2 linked regions of the Luteibacter rhizovicinus DSM 16549 genome follow. Each later gene encodes a partner of the first gene's protein in a complex. Links are inferred from orthologs where the notes say so. Each region holds a gene or a part of one and is shown in the gene's direction. Other genes may lie near its edges. The genes, in order: ssb and sbcB.

Region 1 (6,584 bases):
GTAGTACGTCTCAAGGTGTAGCGAGATTTGAGACAGACGAGGGCTATGTTCGCTTCCCACTGTTGGAGGGATTCGCGGGCATGGGAAGGGGAGATTACGTCGGTGACTATCCGGAGGTCGTTACAAGCCTTCGGGTGTCCAGGGACTGGGTGGAGCGCAAGTTTCCGGGTGTGCCGCCCGAAGTGATTCGCGTGATGACCGGCCGCGGCGACAGCATGAAGGGCCAGTTCAACGATGGGGACCTCATCTTCATCGATACCCGGGTCAAGGACTTCGATCAGGACTCGGCCTACTGCTTCCGCTGGGAGGGCCGCGTCCTCGTGAAGCGCCTGCAGTTCGTCGGGCGCAATACGCTGCGGATCCTCAGCAAGAATCCGGACTATCCCGCAATCGACGCGCCTCTGAGCGAGATCGAGATCGGCGGCAGAGCGCTAGCTGCCTGGACGCTGCAAGAGTTCTGACGGCCGGCTGCGCCCCGATGATGCTGCCACCCTAAAGCTAGTGGTGACGAGCGAACTTAGTATTGGATCGGCGAGTCCACGATCAGCGGCTTCAGCGATCCCGACCAATGGCGCTCGGGAACTATCGAGATCATTTTTCCCTGCTGGCGAAAGTCCGCCGCTTCTTGGATCTTGCGGCCATAGGAAGAGTGCAGCCAATCCCGCGACCCGATCTCGCCGACAATTACGTAATCGGTGCTGCCTGACACAGCAGCCCGCACGACTCCATGCCTGGCTTCGATCGCTTCACATACAGCAGCGCGCTTGCCAAACGTGAAGGTACCGGTGACCACAAATACGCTCGCCGAATGAAGAATGGTCGGAAGCGGTTCGTCGTAGGGCAACTCGGTACTCAGGCTATTCGCCCCGTTGGGATGGGCGATCTCCCCGCCGACCGTAGCAGTCAAAGCCTCAAGCAGATCCCGCTCTTCATCCAGATCAAGCACGCCATCCGCCAGCGCCTCAGCCACACGTGGATAGAGGACGTTGTACGGGAAGTGCTGGGCGAATTCGACGTGTCGGTCCAGCCAGTCGAGAAGGAACTTGGCCTCTGTACGGTTTACCTCGCCGTCCGCAAGGATGCCGCGGCATATCCCGAGAAGCTCATTGGTCGAGCGGTCCATGCGCCAGCTTCGCGTCATTGCCGCATTCGGAGCGGCGCCATCGTCGATCTTGAACATCGTCCTTTCCCCCCTGAAATTTCCTAAGAGGCAGCTTGCCGAAAAAACATTACGGAATACCGTTGACAGGTAATTACGGAATGCCGTAATGTCTCACCCACGCCACCACACGGCGATGGGAGAGGACGATGGACAACTTGCTCGTCAATTCGAACCACCAGGCGCTTGCCGACCGTACTGGCGCACTGGTCAAGGTAGTCAACGATCTGATCGCCGATATCGAATCCGATATCTCGGCTCCGTCCGACGCCGCTTTCCACGCGAAGGATGCCTTCAAGGCCCTCGCCTCGGCGCATAACGCCCTGATCGACAGCGCCCGCGAGCGTGCTGCGGCTCACTATCTGGGCATGGCGCGTGACGCGCAGCAGGCGGCTGCATGAACGCCCGTCCGTTCCTTCTCGGCCTCATCGTCCTCGCCTGCGTGACCACCATCGGCTGCGCGTCGACCTTCTTCGTCCGCAAGACCCAGCGCGACCTCGACGTCGACCAGTGCACGTACGGCGCGGTGGTTCCGCACAACATTCGCCGGCGGGATCGCAGCGATTACATCAAGCACACAACGGTCCCGGCGTGCCTGCGAGCCAAGGGCTACTCCGACGGCAACAGCGTTGGGGGTGCGCAGTGATCATCAAGTGCATCGAGCGCTTCTCGCGGGTGTTCGGAGCCCCTGTGGATTGGGACGGCAAGGATACGACCTGCGGCGCGCTGCCGATCAAGGACGTCCAGACACCCGAAGGCCCGTTCATGGTCTCGGCCTGGGAGCCGACACCGGCCGATCTCGCAGCCATGCAGAGCGGCGAGACGGTGAAGTTGTGGATACGCGGGACGTTGCATCCGGTTGTCGCACTCACGGTCGGAGATGTCGCATGAACGGCCTCACCGTCCAGCAGCGCCGCGCGCTCCGTTACGCCCTGACGAAGGCAGCAGGCGATCGCGAAGTTCAGGCCGCCGAGCAGCTGAAGCATGCCTCTTCGTCCACGCCGACCCTCCAGCGTTACTTCGAAAGCCCGCGTGGCGTCGTGCTGATGCTGATCGTTGGCCTCGCGATCTTCGTGATGTTCGCCCCGGTGGGGTCGCTGTGATTCGCCGTCTCATCGCCTGGTGGCTGTCCGCTCCGATGGATGAGAAGGCCGCCGTCGCCGTGATCGTCGGACCCTGGCTCGCGCTTGCCGCGCTGCTGCTGTCGCTTCCGCCGCCCCGCCGCTGAACGCCCAGCGTCCTCCCCTCCCCCGGGGCTTGGCGCGTACCGACGCCGGCGGTTGATGTACCGGCTCCTATCCCAACACCGCGCCGGCGGAAACCGGCAAAGGATCCCAGTGAGCAAGACCCCGAGCCGCATCTACATCGTTACCCGCAAAGACGCGACGAACCCGCGCCTGGTGCGCGCAACCTCGCAGCCGCAGGCGCTGCGCCACGTCGCACTCGATGAGTACAACGTCGACATCCCGACGCAGGACGAGCTGATCTCGGCCACGACCAGCGGCGTGACGGTCGAAATCGCGACGACACCGGACGTCTGATGGCTCGCGGCATCAACAAAGTAATCATCGTCGGCAACCTCGGCGCCGATCCTGAGACGCGATACACGGGCAGCGGCACGGCCATCACGTCGCTGCGCATCGCGACCTCTGAAGCCTGGACCGACAAGGCCTCCGGCGAGAAGCAGGAGCGCACTGAGTGGCACCGCGTGAAGCTGTTCGGAAAGCTCGCCGAGATCGCAGGCGAGTACCTGAAGAAAGGTCGCCAGGTCTACATCGAAGGCTCGCTGCGCACCGACAAGTACACCGACAAGGACGGCATCGAGCGCTACTCGACCGACATCATCGGCAACGAGATGCAGATGCTCGGCGGCCAGCCTTCGGAGCGTCCGGCAGACCGTTACGGCGAATCGCGCTATGGCGGTGGTGAGCGCGCCAGCGGCGGGAAGGGTCGCGCGCAGCGTGACTTCGAGCAGCGCGCGCACGACACGCCGCCCCAGTCCACCGGTACTCCGGCCAACGAAGAATTCGACGACGACACGATTCCCTTTTAGCAACGAGCCGGCTCCGGCCGGCAAGGATTTCCGATGCGGTTCGTAACCCTTGAGGTTGAGGTCGACGTCTCCGCCGTAATCGCGAAGCTCGACGACGAAGACCTCGCCGAGCTCGGCCTGATTGATGCGGCAAGCGTGGACGACGAGGCAGAGCCGACGGATTGGCAGGCCATCGCCGACGCCATCCGACGCGCCGACTTCCGCAAGGCCGAAGAACTGATCACGGAAGCCGCCCGAATTGCGGGTAGCGACCTCCCTCCCTTTGCCGTGGCGCGCGTCGCCTGAGGATTGCCATGTTCTTCCGCAACCTGACCTTGTTCCGCTTCTCTCCCGCTGTGGCTGCCGACCTTGAGCGCCTGGCCGAAGCCCTGCCCGATCACGCCCTGCGCCCCGCGGGACCGATGGAGATGTCCACCCGTGGCTTCGTCTCGCCGCTGGGCCGCTCGGCCGAGGATCTGACGCACATCGTCGGGTCGAACACCATGGTCGTCGCCGGCTGCGAGGACAAGTTGCTGCCGGCCGCCGTCGTTAACGATGAAGTCGCCAAGCGCGTGCAGAAGATCGTGGAGGACGAGGGCCGGAAGGTCAGTGGTCGCGAACGCAAGCGCATCAAGGACGACGCTCTCAACGAGCTCCTACCCCGTGCCTTCGTCCGCCCGTCGCGCACCGCCGCGTATGTCGATCGCAAGTCCGGCTGGGTCGTCGTGGACACCGGTAGCCGCGGGGCGGCCGAGACGGTGCTTTCCCAGATTCGCGAGGCCCTGGGCAGCTTCCCCGCCGTCCCGCTCGCTCCGGAAGAATCGCCGCGCGTGCTGCTGACCCACTGGGTATCGACCGGCGAGCTTCCGGCCGGCTTCACCCTGGGCGACGAGATCGAGCTGCGCGACCCCGCCACGGCATCCGGCGCGATCGCCCGGTGCCGCCGGCAGGACCTCGACACCGACGAGGTACGCGAGCACCTGCGCACCGGTAAGCAGGTCTACAAGATCGGCCTGGTCTACGACGACCGCATCAGCTTCGTGCTCGGTGAGGACCTGGTCGTTCGCAAGGTCAAGTTCACCGACGTCGTGCTCGACGAGCAGGCTGATAGCCCGGAGTCGGCCGCGGCGGAGCTGGATGCGAACTTCGCCCTCATGGCGCTCGAGTACGAGCGGCTCCTGGCGAAGCTGGCCGTGCTGTTCAAGCTGCCGAGGCCCGAATAATGGCCGCCGCCCCGATCTACGCCAACGTCCGCGACCACGTCCGCGACGACGAGCGCGGCTTCACTGAGCACCCCGATCTGCCGCAGTTCTACGACAAGCCCTTCAACACCGAGGATGAAGGCTTCATCGACTCCAAGGCACTCGCCCAGGCTGGGCTCGAGTGCACCTTTGTCGAGTTCGAATATGACGCGACCGACGAGCAGTTGGAAGCGTGGTTCGAGGACGGCCAGGACGATCTGAACGGCTGGACTCCGTCCGTGCCGAACGGCGATGGCTGGCTGCTTGCCGGCATCTGGGATGCAGAGGACGGCCCGCTTGCGTTCTATGTGCGCGAAGTGGTGACCGCATGAACGCGCGGTTCCGTCTTTGGCTTCTCCGCCGCGCCCTTCGCGTCACCGAGCGACAGCCTGACTTCATCGTCCACGGTGGGGAAAAGGATGGCGCGCAGCAGGGTCCGTACCTAAAGCGCTGGTGGGCCATCCCGAGGAACCGGTTCTTCAACATGTACGTGCACGAGCTGCTTCGGTCGGACGATGCCCGCGCCCTCCACGACCACCCCTGGTGGAACGTGAGCGTCCTGCTCAACGGCTCATACATTGAGCACCGGATCCTCGCCGGCGGCGTGCACACACAGACGCTGCTTACTGCTGGATCGGTCGTGGTTCGCATGCCGCGGACTGCCCATCGGCTGGAGATGCTCCCGGGCAAGACCTGCATCACTCTCTTCATCACAGGCCCGAGGGTCCGTGACTGGGGGTTCCATTGCCTGCGAGGCTGGGTGCCCTGGCAGCGCTTCACCAAGCCGAGCGACTCGGGCGCCATTGGCGCCGGTTGCGACGGCCTCGACGAAGGCGCGAAGTCGTGACGCCGTGGAAATCAGCCAACGAACTGGGGCTCAAAATCAGCCATGAATGCATCGAGGCGCGCCCTCGTGACCGATATCTGCGCAAGGCAACTGTCGGCGGTATCGCGAAGAGCCGACACGGTTGCACTGGATCCAGCGTTGACTTGGTCGATAAGGATGCTCCGGATCGCCTTGACGTTGTCCGGAAGCGCGGCGACCGCGACCGCGTGACGAGCCGGAAGGTCGACCACCTTGTCCATATGGGCGGCAATCTTCATCGTGTCAGCCTGCTCGATTATTCGGTAAGCATCGAATACGGCCGCAGCCATTTCATCGCGAGAACCTGCTGTCTGGGCTTTAGTGAGCGCAGCCGCGGCGAGCTCCATGGCGCGATGAATGATCCCAACGTCAGCGAAGAGGAACGAGGCGATAACACGTCCGCGAGCGTAACGGTCCTCCTCTCGTCGCTTCGATTCTCTGCCTGCCAAGTTCAGGGCGACGGCCACAGCTGCGATTGTTCCGAAAGCCGACACCCACGTCGCGAGATCCCCAACCTCCATACCCCATATCGCCAGGCAACCTGCCATGCGTGAACTCCCCATCCTGATGAATGGCGCCATGGTGCGCGCGACCGGCGACGTGGACAAGACCGCTGTCATCAGCCCGTGCGGGCGCTATCGCTACGTTCTGACGCGGACGTGGGATTACACCCTGCCGGTCCTCGTATTCTGCATGCTCAACCCGAGCACGGCGGACGCCAGCGAGGACGACCCGACGATTCGACGGTGCATGGGCTTCGCACGCCGCGAGAACTGCGGCGGGATCGCCGTCGTGAACATCTTCGCCTGGCGCGCCACTGATCCGAGTGAGTTGCCTGACGACATGGCGATGGCGGCTGGTCCAGACAACAGCCGGCACTTGGACGAGGTCCTGAAAGACCGCCGCGTGGTCGCGGCATGGGGCGCGAACGCCACAGCGAGCCGAATGATCACGTCGACGTTCCTCGGTGGCTTGCGTACCGCGGCAACCAGCGTTCACTGCCTCGGTCGGACCAAGTCGGGCGCGCCTCGCCACCCGCTGTATGTGCGCGGTGACGCACTGCTGGAGGATCTTTGATGGGCTACCTGAACCCGCTCCTGCAGCTTCCCGCTGGAAAGGCTCTCGCTGCCCTGCCCGCTGACCAGCGCGCCCCTATCGAGGCAGTCATGCGCGACCTGCGTCACCAGGCGAACACCGAAGCCGAAAAGGCTTGGGCTAAGCGCAAGGGCCCGATGGCCGCGTATTGGCGAGCCGTTTCGACCTACGCCCGTCACACCGCACACGCTC
Region 2 (7,599 bases), 1.3 Mb from region 1 along the record:
CCTTTTTCAGCGCGTTGAACAAAAAGCTGATCGACCGCGCGGACGCGCTGACAGTGACTTGCGTGGAGTTGGGCACGGGGACGTTGTTCCTTACCGTGCTTGCGCCGTTCATGGCGACGCCGGCCTTCGTGCTGCCTTCGCTGCATGACGGCGCACTGATCGTGGTGCTGGCCTATGGGTGCACGCTGCTGCCGTTCGCCCTGGCCCTGGCGGCGTTGCGTCATCTCACGGCATTCGCGACGCAGATGGTGACGAATCTCGAGCCGGTCTACGCGATCGTGCTGGCGATTCCACTTCTGGGTGAACAGCGGGAGCTGGGGTGGACGTTTTACCTGGGGGTCGCGGTGATCATCGGCGCGGTATTCGCGCACCCGCTGTTGCATCGGGGTGAGGCGGCCGATGCGTCGGATCTGGTCGTTCCGTAGGAGAGACTCTTGTGGGAGCCGATTCATCGGCGATGCCGCGGCAGCGGCAAAGACATCGCCGGCATAGCCGGCTCCCACACAGAGCCGGGTCCCCCACATAGCAGGCCCCGGCAAGCTGCCTTTAGCGCCGGCCGCCGCGCGAGGAGACGATGCGCTGACGCCGCGCCCGCTGTGCAGGCGAGCGGGTGCTGGCTTTTTTCTGGGGTGACGAACGCTTGGCTCGCACTTGCGGGCTGGATGCTTTCACAGGGTGCTCCGGAAACAGGACCGGGAGGGTCCATGGTGGACCCTCCCGGTAAAAAACCCGCTAAGGGTTCGTCAGATCAGTTTGATTTCGCGGAGGCGTTCGAGCAGGTACTCATGGGCCGTGATCGGCTCCGGGTAGCGCTTCGGGTTGTCGGGCGTGACGCAGGACGGCAGCACGTCGAGGACGACGTCCGGGTTCGGGTGCAGGAAAAACGGGACGGAATACCGGGGCTTGCGCGCGTTCGCATTCTGCGGATTGGTCACGCGATGGGTCGTGGACGGATAGACGTGGTTGGTCAGGCGCTGCAGCATGTCGCCGATGTTGACGACGATGGCGTCGCCCTCGGTCGTGATGGGCAGCCACTCGCCTTCACGCGTGAGCACTTCCAGGCCCTCGGCGCTTGCACCGACCAGCAGGGTGATGAAGTTGATGTCCTCGTGGGCGCCAGCGCGCACATTGGGGACATCGTCCTGGACGATCGGCGGATAGTGGATCGGACGAAGGATGGAGTTGCCCGAATCGATCTTGTCGTCGAAGAAGGCCTCCGGCAGCTCGATGTGCAGGGCCAGGGCGCGAAGAACGCGGGCGCCGAGGTTGTCCAGCGCCTCGTAGATCCCGTAACCCTTGTCCTCGAAGTCCGGCACTTCGTTCGGCCAGACGTTGGGCGGCATGACGTCGGCGAACTTCGAGTCGCGCGGAATCTCGCGACCGATGTGCCAGAACTCTTTCAGGTCGGCGAACTTGCTGTCCTTGGCGGTTTCCACCTTGAACGGCGTGTAGCCGCGCGCACCGCCGCCACCAGGGATGTGGTACTTGCGCTTGGTGTCGTCGGGCAGCGCGAAGAAGCGCTTGAACGCGTCGTAGGCGCCGTCGACGGCCTCGACAGGAATGCCGTGGCCACTGATGCAGCAGAAGCCGAATTCGCGATAGGCCGCGCCGAGCTCGGCCACGAAGGCTTCGCGGTCGGTGTCGTAGCGACGGATATCGAGGGTGGGTACCTTTTTCATGCGGGGTCCGGTGGAGGCGTCAGGCGGTCGCCTGAGCCGCCGATTTTACGGCGTCCGCCAGCCTGGCCGCCAGCCGTTCCACTTCGGCGGCATCGGCCGCTTCGATCGTGACGCGGACCAGCGGCTCGGTGCCCGACGCACGCAACACCACGCGCCCCCGCCCTTCCAGCACGGCCTCGACCTCTTCCAGCACTTGCTTGACCGACTCGCTGCCCAGCGCGGCCTTGGCACCCTCGACGCGGACGTTGAGCATGGTCTGCGGCAGCTTGACCAGCCCGGCACGGGCGTCGGCAAAGGTTTCGTTGTCGTCGGCCAGGGCTTCGAGCAGGGCCAGCGCCGCCACGATGCCGTCGCCCGTGGTGAAACGGTCCAGGCACAGCACGTGCCCCGAGGTCTCGCCACCGAGCACGCCGCCGTGTTCCTTCAGTTGCTGGAGCACATAGCGGTCGCCCACGTTGGCGCGGATGAAGGGGATTTCCATCTGTTTCAGGGCGCGCTGCAAGCCGTAGTTGCTCATCAGCGTGCCGACCACCGGTCCCGGCAGGTTGCCGCGACGCTTCCAGTGACGGGCGATGACGTAGAGCATGTCGTCGCCATCGGTCACCGTGCCGTCGCGATCGACGATGCGGACACGGTCGCCGTCGCCGTCGAAGGCGATACCGAGGTCGGCACCGCGATCCACCACGGCTCGGGCCAGGGCGTCCGGGTCCGTCGAGCCGACACCGTGGTTGATGTTCAGGCCGTTCGGCTCGGCGCCGATGGTCGAGACGTCGGCGCCCAGTTCGCGGAACACCTTCGGCGCGACCTGGTAGGTGGCGCCGTGGGCGCAGTCCAGGACCACGCTCAGCCCGTTGAGGGTGAACTCGTCGGCGACGGTGGATTTGCAGAATTCGGCGTAACGGGTGACCGCGTCGTCGATGCGGCTGGCCTTGCCCAGCGCTTCGGAGGCGACGGTGACGAACTCGGCGTCGAGCTCGGCCTCGATCTCGGCTTCCAGCGCGTCATCGAGCTTCTCGCCCTGGCCGGAGAAGAACTTGATGCCGTTGTCCTGATGCGGGTTGTGCGAGGCACTGATCACGATGCCCGCATCGGCGCGCAAGGAGCGGGTGAGGAAGGCCACGGCCGGGGTCGGCATCGGGCCGAGCAGACGCACGTCCGCGCCCGAGGCGACCAGGCCGGCTTCCAGCGCCGACTCGAACATATAGCCGGAAACGCGCGTGTCCTTGCCGATCACCACGGTGACCTTGCGACCGTGGTCGCGGCGGTCCGGACCGGCGTTGGGCCCCCGGTTGTCGGCGGCGCGACGGCGCGCCAGCACGGCTCCCAGGGCCCGGCCGAGGCGGAGGATGAAATCCGCGCTGATGGGATAGGTGCCCACATGGCCACGAATGCCGTCGGTGCCGAAGTATTTGCGCTCGCTCATGCTGATCATCCTTCCGGGGACGCAGAGCATACTCCGACAGCGGTATTAGCCAGATATTCCAAAGGCCTGTAAGACTTTCGTCAGGCTGGCCTAGCCTTGTGGGAGCCGATCCATCGGCGAATGTGGGAGCCGATTCATCGGCGATCCCGCGGCAGCGGGCCCGGATGCCGCGAGCACCCTATCGCCGCTGAAGCGGCTCCCACACAGAGCGCTTCAGTCGTCGTCGGGCCAGCGGGGCATCGAGGGCTTGTCGATACGGGGCGCGGTGTCCCCGGCTTTGACAGCGGCCCAGACCGCCAGGGCGTCCACGGTGGGCGCCACATCGTGCACGCGGACCAGAATCGCACCGCGCTGGACGGCAATCAGGGCCGCCGCCACCGAGCCGTGGACACGCGCGGCCGGGTCCGTCCGGCCCGTCATGGCGCCGATCATCGACTTTCGGGAGACGCCGGCATACGCCCCGGCACCCAGCTCGGCGAACCGGGCCATGGCGCGCAGCAGGGCGAGGTTGTGCTCGAGGTTCTTGCCGAATCCGAAGCCGGGGTCGACCAGGACACGGCGCTTGTCGATGCCGGCCAGCTCGCAGGAGAACAGGCGGTCGGTGAGGAAGCGATGGACGTCGCCAACCACGTCGTCGTAATCCGGGGCATCCTGCATGCGGCGGGGCTCGCCCTGCATGTGCATCAGGCACACCGGGACGCGCAACTCGGCGGCCGTGTCGAGCGCGCCTTCGCGGCGCAGCGCGTAGACGTCGTTGATCATGCCCGCGCCCGCACCGACGGCGGCGCGCATCACTTCGGACTTGGACGTGTCGATCGACAAAGGCACCGTGGTCGCCGCGGCGAGGCGCTCGATCAGCGGTACCACCCGCCGGATCTCATCTTCGACGGAGACATCGTCGGCACCGGGGCGGGTGGATTCACCGCCGATGTCGAGCATGTCCGCCCCCTCCTCCACCAGCTTCAACGCATGGGCATACGCCGCGTCGAGGCTGTCGTGCTGGCCGCCGTCGGAGAACGAATCCGGCGTGACGTTGACGATACCGACCACTCGGGGCCGGTCGAGCACCAGGGCACGGCCGTTGCAGTCCAGGACGGTGGCGAAGGGGTCGTTCATGCGATCAGCCCTGCTGGGTGCCCGCCATGGGGCCCATGAAACGGCGGTAATAACGCAGCTCGTCGATCGAATCGCGGATGTCGGACAGCGCCGTGTGCGCGGAATCCTTGGCGAAGCCGCGCGAGATCTCCGGCGACCAGCGGCGCGACAGCTCCTTCAGCGTGGACACGTCGAGATTGCGGTAGTGGAAGTAGCGCTCCAGCTTCTGCATCTCGCGGTGCAGGAAGCGGCGGTCCTGGCAGATGGAGTTGCCGGCCATCGGCGACTTGCCGGCGGGCACCCACTGCTTGAGGAAGGCGATGGTGGCCTCTTCGGCCTGCTCGGGTGTGGCATCGGATTCGACCGCGCGGCCCCAGAGGCCCGAACGCTGGTGCTGGTTGCGGTTCCAGGCATCCATTTTCTGCAGGCGGGCGTCGCTGTGCGAGATGGCGAAGACCGGGCCTTCGGCCAGCACGTTCAGATCCTTGTCGGTCACGATCGTGGCGATCTCCAGGATGGAGTCGTTGTCCGTGTCCAGACCCGTCATCTCCAGGTCGATCCAGATGAGGTTGTCCTCGTGTGCGGGCGTCATGGGTTCTCCTTGGAAGTACCGCGCAGTCTAGCCTATGCGATCATGCCCCGATGGCCGAACCGACCTTCTTCTGGCACGACTACGAAACCTTCGGCGCCGATCCCCGCCGGGACCGCCCCAGCCAGTTCGCCGGCATCCGTACCGATGCGGACCTGAACGTCGTCGGCGAGCCCCTGATGATCTACTGCAAGCCGCCGCGGGACATGCCTCCGCAGCCGGCCGCCTGCCTGATTACCGGGATCGCCCCGCAGCTCACCGAACGTGAAGGCATGCGGGAAACCGAGTTCGCCGCGGCCATCCACGAGCAACTGGCGATGCCGGGCACCTGCACGGTGGGCTACAACTCGCTGCGCTTCGACGATGAGTTCACCCGCCATCTCCTCTACCGGAATTTCTACGACCCTTACGGGCGGGAATGGGAGAACGGCAATTCCCGCTGGGACCTGATCGACCTGGTGCGCCTGTGCGAGGCTCTGCGCCCCGACGGCATTGTCTGGCCGACGCGTGAAGACGGCAGCGCCAGCTTCAAGCTGGAGCACCTGGCCACGGCCAACGGGCTGAAACAGGACCGCGCGCACGACGCCCTCTCCGACGTCGAGGCCCTGATTGCCCTCGCCCGCCTGATCCGCCAGCACCAGCCGAAACTGTGGGACTGGTATTACGGGCTGCGCCGCAAGCAACGGGTGTTCGAGCTGCTCGACATCGCCGCGATGACGCCGGTAGTGCACGTGTCCTCGCGCTATCCGGCGAGCCGTCATTGCCTCACGGTCATCGCGCCGCTGGCCGCGCATCCCTCGCGGGCCGGCGAAGTCATCGTCTACGACCTCAGCGCCGATCCCACCGACCTGCTCACCCTCGACGACGGCGATGTGGCCGATCGCGTCTTCACCTCGCGCGCCGACCTGCCGGAAGGCGTGGAGCGGGTCGCCCTGCGCACCGTTCGCGCGAACCAGGCACCGGCGCTCGCGCCGTTGTCCGTGCTCAAGGGGGTCGACCACGGCCGTCTGGGCCTCGACATGGCCGCCGTGGAGCGCCACCTCGCCATGCTGCGCCAGGCCGATGGCCTGGCCGAGAAGCTGCGCCGCATCTACGGCCACGCCGCGTCGCTACCGCCGGCCGAGGATGCGGAACTCTCCCTCTATGGCGGCTTCCTGCCGGACGCGGACCGCCGCCTGCTCGGCGAGGTGCGTGCGACGCCGCCCGACCAGCTCGGCACGCGTCCCTTTCCGTTCCGCGACCCGCGTTACCCGGAGCTGCTGTTCCGCTATCGCGCGCGCAACTGGCCGGAAACGCTCAGCCCCGACGAACAGGAACGCTGGGCATCCTTCCGCCTCGACCGTCTCACCCGGCGCAGCGCGCTGACCACGCTCACCCTCGACGACTACAACGCCGAGCTTGCCACCCTGCGCGCCCTGCCCGGCTCGCCTCTTCCGTTGCTCGACGAGCTGGAAGCCTGGGGCCTCGAACTCGCACTGAACTGACCGACCTGACCTGACCCATGGCCAAGACCTATTTCACGCCCGCCACGTTCCGCTTCTTCAAATCGCTCATGCGTCATAACAACCGCGAGTGGTTTCACGAGCACAAGGACGATTACGAGAAACACGTACGCGAGCCCTTCCTCGCGCTCATCGGCGATCTCGATGCGCCGCTGAAGAAGATCAGCCCGCACTACCGTGCCGACACGCGCAAGGTCGGCGGCTCGCTGTATCGCATCCACCGCGATACCCGCTTCGCCAACGACAAGCAGCCGTACAAGGGCTGGCAGGGCTCGCGCTTCTTCCACGAGCGCCGCCACGAGATCCAGGCGCCGGGTTTCTACCTGCATATCCAGCCGGACGAGTGCTTCGCCGGTGGCGGCATGTGGCATCCGGAAGCCCCGGTGCTGAAGAAGCTGCGCGACTTCCTCGCCGATAACCCGGATTCCTGGAAGCGGGCGACGCACGGGAAGGCATTTCGTGAGCGCTTCGAGTTCTGGGGCGAGAGCCTGACCCGACCGCCGCGCGGCTTCGATCCGAACCACGAACTGATCGAGGATCTGAAGCGGAAGAACTTTGCAGCGGGGCAGAATTTCGACGAGGCGCTGGCCTGCTCGTCGGAGTTGCTACCGTTCGTCGTCGACACCTTCAAGCGCCTCGCACCCATGGTCGACTACCTCTGCGCCGCCCAGGAACTCGAGTTCTAATGTGGGAGCCGCTTCAGCGGCGAAAAGGAAATGTGGGAGCCGATTCATCGGCGAAAAGCCAACAGAGCGATTTAGCCGCAAGCTCCCTATCCAAAGAGCTCTGGCCCGCTACCGCGGGATCGCCGATGAATCGGCTCCCACAACATCGCCCCACCTCACCGCTCGTACAACTCGATCGGCAGATCGTCCGGATCGGCGAAGAAGGTGAACCGCTTGCCGGTGAATTCGTCCACGCGGATCGGCTCGCACTCGACACCACGCGTGCCCAAGGTCGCCACGACCGCCTCGACATCGCCCACCACGAAGGCCAGATGTCGCAACCCCTGCGCCTCCGGCCGTGACGGCCGTCTCGGTGGCGACGGGAACGAGAAGAGCTCCAGCTGCACGCCGGGGCTCACTTCCAGATCGAGCTTCCAGGAATCGCGTGCTTCGCGGTAGGCCTCGTGGATGATCTTGAGACCCAGGATTTCGCTGTAGAAGGCCTTCGACCGGGTGTAGTCGGAGCAGATGATGGCGACGTGGTGGATTGATTCGAGCATGGGGATTTTTCGTTTCCTGGGGAACAGCATCGCCGATGAATCGGCTCCCACACAGAGCCCGACACTGGGTCAGCTCTCTTGTAAGA

The links.
Region 2: the proteins of ssb (region 1) and sbcB are in contact, whole or in part, in a crystal structure (PDB 3C94), measured with the Escherichia coli proteins. The link is inferred for Luteibacter rhizovicinus DSM 16549 from one-to-one orthologs.

What each region holds. Positions count from the first base shown.
Region 1 is NZ_CP017480.1:3,128,279-3,134,862, reverse strand. The notes cover bases 1,504-4,455. They hold ssb (single-stranded DNA-binding protein), read left to right. Parts: upstream 1,504-2,699; coding sequence 2,700-3,212; downstream 3,213-4,455. Other genes in these bases: BJI69_RS14250 (hypothetical protein), read left to right, coding at 4,414-4,455; BJI69_RS14255 (recombination-associated protein RdgC), read left to right, coding at 3,506-4,414; BJI69_RS14260 (hypothetical protein), read left to right, coding at 3,246-3,497; BJI69_RS14270 (hypothetical protein), read left to right, coding at 2,497-2,700; BJI69_RS23055 (hypothetical protein), read left to right, coding at 2,259-2,387. In the rest of the region: BJI69_RS14300 (XRE family transcriptional regulator), read left to right, coding at 1-461; BJI69_RS14295 (BRCT domain-containing protein), read right to left, coding at 518-1,180; more of BJI69_RS14290, read left to right, coding at 1,309-1,503; more of BJI69_RS14250, read left to right, coding at 4,456-4,764; BJI69_RS14245 (hypothetical protein), read left to right, coding at 4,761-5,279; BJI69_RS14240 (hypothetical protein), read right to left, coding at 5,291-5,764; BJI69_RS14235 (DUF1643 domain-containing protein), read left to right, coding at 5,844-6,374; BJI69_RS14230 (hypothetical protein), read left to right, coding at 6,374-6,584. UniProt on the Escherichia coli protein: Plays an important role in DNA replication, recombination and repair. Binds to ssDNA and to an array of partner proteins to recruit them to their sites of action during DNA metabolism. Acts as a sliding platform that migrates on DNA via reptation.
Region 2 is NZ_CP017480.1:4,446,587-4,454,185, forward strand. Bases 4,059-7,054 are described here. They hold sbcB (exodeoxyribonuclease I), read left to right. Parts: upstream 4,059-4,839; coding sequence 4,840-6,270; downstream 6,271-7,054. Other genes in these bases: folP (dihydropteroate synthase), read right to left, coding at 4,059-4,218; orn (oligoribonuclease), read right to left, coding at 4,223-4,789; BJI69_RS20375 (DUF2461 domain-containing protein), read left to right, coding at 6,288-6,974. Outside these bases: BJI69_RS20345 (DMT family transporter), read left to right, coding at 1-425; BJI69_RS20350 (isopenicillin N synthase family dioxygenase), read right to left, coding at 744-1,679; glmM (phosphoglucosamine mutase), read right to left, coding at 1,699-3,102; more of folP, read right to left, coding at 3,316-4,058; gloA2 (SMU1112c/YaeR family gloxylase I-like metalloprotein), read right to left, coding at 7,130-7,513. UniProt on the Escherichia coli protein: Degrades single-stranded DNA (ssDNA) in a highly processive manner.